DNA from 2 places in the Lysinibacillus sp. NPDC047702 genome. Region 1 is predicted to be linked to the other one. Evidence: riboswitches for the same ligand, from Rfam matches in the RefSeq annotation. Region 1 holds a riboswitch; the other holds the start of a gene.

Region 1 (2,210 bases):
GTCTGCAAAAATATAACAGCAGAAATTGAAGGATGTGACCGCATGGAGAGTGTAAAAGCAGTAGTATTTGCTTGTGGGACTGAGGAATATGCAGTGCCTGTGGAACAAGCAATTTCGATTGAAAAATTAGAGCATGTAACACCAATTCCTCATTTACCTAATTATCTTCTAGGCTTCACAAGAATTCGTGGTGAGCTTGTACCAGTGCTTGATTTTGAACGTATTCTTTATAATCGTTCTTCAAATGCTGCAACAGCACGTATTATAGTATTAAATACAGATGTTGTGAATTATGGATTACTCGTAACAGAGGCACGTGAAATTCTAGATTTTGACACGTCTATCTTACAGCAGATGGGACTTGTCAACTATTCAAAAACACGTTATTTTACAGCAGTAGCAAACCTAGAAAATCGTATGATTACTTATGTAGACCCAAAAATACTAGTCAATTCACTAGAAGGAATTCGTGAAATTATTAATTACTTGCATAAAATGCTTGAAAATGAACAAGAAAACGTAGATGCTTGAATGCTCTACGTTTTTTATTTTCTATAGTAAAAATAACCCGTAGATTTATTATTTGATTCCAGCATATTTATGATTATTATGCATTTTTCCTACAGACATTTTTATTTTTCCAATGTATGATAAAAGTAAGAAAACAACTGTAAAAGGCAAACTTGTCGAAAGGGAAGAACGCAAAACCATGAGTCTAACCACTATTCTAGTGCATGATTTCATGTTGCCAGGATCTGTTATAGGAGCCTTGGCGAATAGAATGGAGCTGTAAGATATGAAACGTTATTCACTATTAACAATAACTATTGTTATTTTTGTTACCATTGCCAGTGCGTTTGGACTATCATTTGGGAAGGTAGATGCAGTGACTGTGGAAGATAAGGCTACTTGGTTATGGGATACATCAAAAATTATTGAGGATGAGGCAGGAGTACTCTTATTTTTAGAGAATAAACAAGTAAACAAACTTTATTTACAGATTGATATGGATATAGCAAATGCCGATTATAAGCGCTTTATTGGTCACGCAACAGCAAAGGGCATCAAAATATATGCATTGGATGGAGCGCCAGATTGGGTATCCAAAGAAGGCTATAAAATGCAGGAACAGCTGTTTGATTGGTTACATACATACAATAGAAATGCTGAAGTAACAGAGCAATTTTCAGGTGTTCATCTTGATGTAGAGCCATACTTAAATAGTGGATGGAGTCACAATCGGACACAAACAATTGAATCCTATCAAGCACTTCTTACAAAAGCCAAAAGGGAAACCAAGCAGTTACATTTACCTTTGGAGGCCGATATGCCATTTTGGTTTGATGAAATTAAATTCAACAATCAATTTGGAAAAGGATTACTAGCAGAATGGGTGATAAACCAAGTAGAGAATGTTTCTATTATGGCTTATCGAAATGCTGCAAAAGAAATTATTAAAGTTGTGCAACATGAAGTAGCCTATGCTAAGAAAGTTAACAAATCCATTGTTATTAGTGTTGAAACAGGGGCATTAGATGATGGTCAAAATATTACTTTTTATGATGATGGTGAAGCTTATATGAATAAACAACTAGCACTTGTTCAACGTCACTATGCCAAAAAAACAAGCTATCAAGGGGTTGCTATTCATCATGTTGATAGTTGGATGAATATGCAGCCATAATAAAAGCAAAGTACACTTAAAACCTATTCGAAGTTGAATGATGTAAAACACTAAGACTATTTTTCTTGAGTTAGGAGGAAAGTAGTCTTTTATAACCCAAAGTAGTTAACAACAAAACACCTCCAACCCAAGCATTCAGCTTAGTTGGAGGTGTTTGCCATTTGATTAAGAAAGTCGACCGCTATAGTCTTCAAATGTAAATTCACGAATGACTTTAATGCCTTCTTCATCATTGTAAGAAACGATTGAAGGTAAGTTGACACCGTTAAACATATGATTTTTCACCATTGAATAATGGGCCATATCCGTAAATACAAGACGATCACCAGGTTTTAATGGCTGCTCAAATGAATAATCGCCAATTACATCACCAGCAAGACATGTAAGTCCACCTAGGCGATATGTGTGGGCTAATTCATTAGCTTGACCAGAACCAATAATCATTGGACGGTATGGCATTTCAAGTACGTCAGGCATATGACATGTTGCTGATGTATCTAAAATAGCAAGATCCATCCCATTTTCT
Region 2 (2,210 bases), on a different contig from region 1:
TCGGATAGCTATTGTCATCCAGAAGGCATGAAAAGTGTGCGTGGTCGTTTGATTTTTACAGAAGATGAACAGCCGATGGTGGCACATATTTGGGGGGATAATCCCGAATATTTCCGTCAAATGAGTGTTGGTATGGCAGAGCTGGGGTTTAAAGGAATCGATATTAATATGGGCTGCCCTGTACCGAATGTGGCATCAAGAGGGAAAGGTAGTGGCCTTATTCTACGTCCAGATGTTGCGGCAGAACTTATACAAGCAGCTAAAGCGGGAGGATTGCCTGTCAGCGTGAAAACACGACTTGGCTATAACGATGTAAATGAGTGGGGGCAGTGGCTAACACATATTTTAAAACAGGATATTGCAAATCTTTCTATTCATTTACGTACAAGAAAGGAAATGAGCCAAGTAGATGCGCATTGGGAGCTAATTCCAGAAATCAAAAAATTACGTGATCGTATTGCACCAAATACGCTACTAACAATCAATGGAGATATTCCTGATCGTCAAACTGGGCTGCAGCTTGCTGAACAATATGATGTTGATGGCGTTATGATTGGAAGAGGTATTTTTAAAAATCCTTTTGCTTTTGAAAAAGAGCCAAAAGTGCATAGCAGTAAAGAGTACCTTAATCTTTTAAGATTACAGCTTGATCTTCAAGATCAATATGCAGAAGTACTACCACGTTCAATCACAGGGCTGCATCGCTTTTTCAAAATTTATGTAAAAGGATTCCCTGGAGCTGCTGAACTAAGAAATCAACTGATGAATACGAAATCAACAGATGAAGTGCGTGCATTGCTTGATAACTTTGAAAAAGAATGTTGATGGGCAGTGAAATGATATAACTTTCAACAAGTTTGTGAAAAAATGAATTTGAGAAATCCTCTAATTCATCTGATATTATTAGGAGTAAATTACTAAATGTCGACAAAAATTGACAAGTCCTTTATAATGTAATTGTAATATATCAATGTGATGTTAGTATTATTTTTATAAAATTGAAAAAGGCAAACTTATCGAAAGGTAAGGACGCAAAGCTACGAGTCTAAAATCCCCTTGGATAATGATAGTCGGGTTGCCAAGATAATAAGTGTTTTTTGGCTATCCTAATTATGTTCAAGGATAGTTTTTTTTGTGGAAAAAATAAATAGACGATGCCTATCAATCGTAGCTACAGATGTAATTATATTGAAATGTATGTATTTAGTGATATTTATAGAATAATACTAACAGCAGCAAATAAAGTTAGAAAGTTATAAAAAGGAGATTTGAGATGATAGTCGTTGATAAAGAGAAATATAAGATGGCGGTTTATGAGGCAAAAAAGGAGGTACACGTCCAAATAATAGGGTTTATTAAAGCAGCTCTTGTAGAGCAATATTTAAAAGATTTGGAAGAAACAGTTGCTAGAGTACAGAAAACTACATTTACTTTAGTTTTTGATGCAACATACCAATCACCCCTACCTTCAAAGGTTTCCACAGAGCTAGGACAAACACTAATGTTTTATGCATCTCTAGGCTTCAAAGATATATTTATTGTTAATCCAGCATCTAAAATTGCATATGTGCAAGTGCGAAATGCTTTAGAGACAGTTAATTTCCCAGGAACAGTAGTTGACAATGTTTCGCAATTACCAATTCGTTAACTATATTCACATTTTGAAAAGAGGAATTTATGATGCAAACAGTTCAAGAATTATATACATATGAAATACTTACAAAGAACCAATCAGATTTAATTGAACAGGCAGCAGAATGTTTAGCTAAAACATTTATTGGAGTAGATGTTGCTGGCAAATGGGTGCAAGAGCCGATTATTGGCTACGCCTTACAACTTCCTTATGAAGATTTCTATCAATTTACGAAGGAATATATTGAAGCAAATGTTCATCAAGGATACTGTGCTATTGCACTAGATAAAGAGCAAAAAGTCGTAGGTGCACTAGTTGGAGATACAAATGCCCTTGAAATAATGGAAGAAGATATTTTTGAAGGCACGTTTGCTAATATGAATATAGTCATGCATGTATTAGAGGATATTGATGAACGTTTCCTTGAAGATTATAAAAATCGTTATGGAAAAGATATGGAAGATGGAGAGGTATTACATTTATTTTTATTAGGTGTAATTGCTGAGCATAATCGTCATGATATTGTACAAGGCTTAGGCGATATATTAGTAAAAAGAGCAACAAAAGAAGGCTTAAG

Evidence for each region. Region 1 has a riboswitch for cyclic di-GMP ahead of ACQKIM_RS03775 (amidase). Riboswitches for the same ligand answer to the same signal wherever they lie in the genome.
Region 2: another riboswitch for cyclic di-GMP. It lies ahead of ACQKIM_RS24335 (hypothetical protein); the one in region 1 lies ahead of ACQKIM_RS03775 (amidase).

What each region holds. Positions count from the first base shown of each region.
Region 1 is NZ_JBNNMG010000004.1:134,559-136,768, reverse strand. It holds gene ACQKIM_RS03785 (M20/M25/M40 family metallo-hydrolase) at 1-16, shown strand, start outside; gene ACQKIM_RS03780 (chemotaxis protein CheW) at 43-531, shown strand; cyclic di-GMP riboswitch class I at 667-753, shown strand; gene ACQKIM_RS03775 (amidase) at 797-1,684, shown strand; gene nspC (carboxynorspermidine decarboxylase) at 1,850-2,210, opposite strand, start outside.
Region 2 is NZ_JBNNMG010000077.1:12,291-14,500, forward strand. It holds gene ACQKIM_RS24330 (tRNA dihydrouridine synthase) at 1-825, shown strand, start outside; cyclic di-GMP riboswitch class I at 997-1,083, shown strand; gene ACQKIM_RS24335 (hypothetical protein) at 1,274-1,648, shown strand; gene ACQKIM_RS24340 (hypothetical protein) at 1,681-2,210, shown strand, end outside.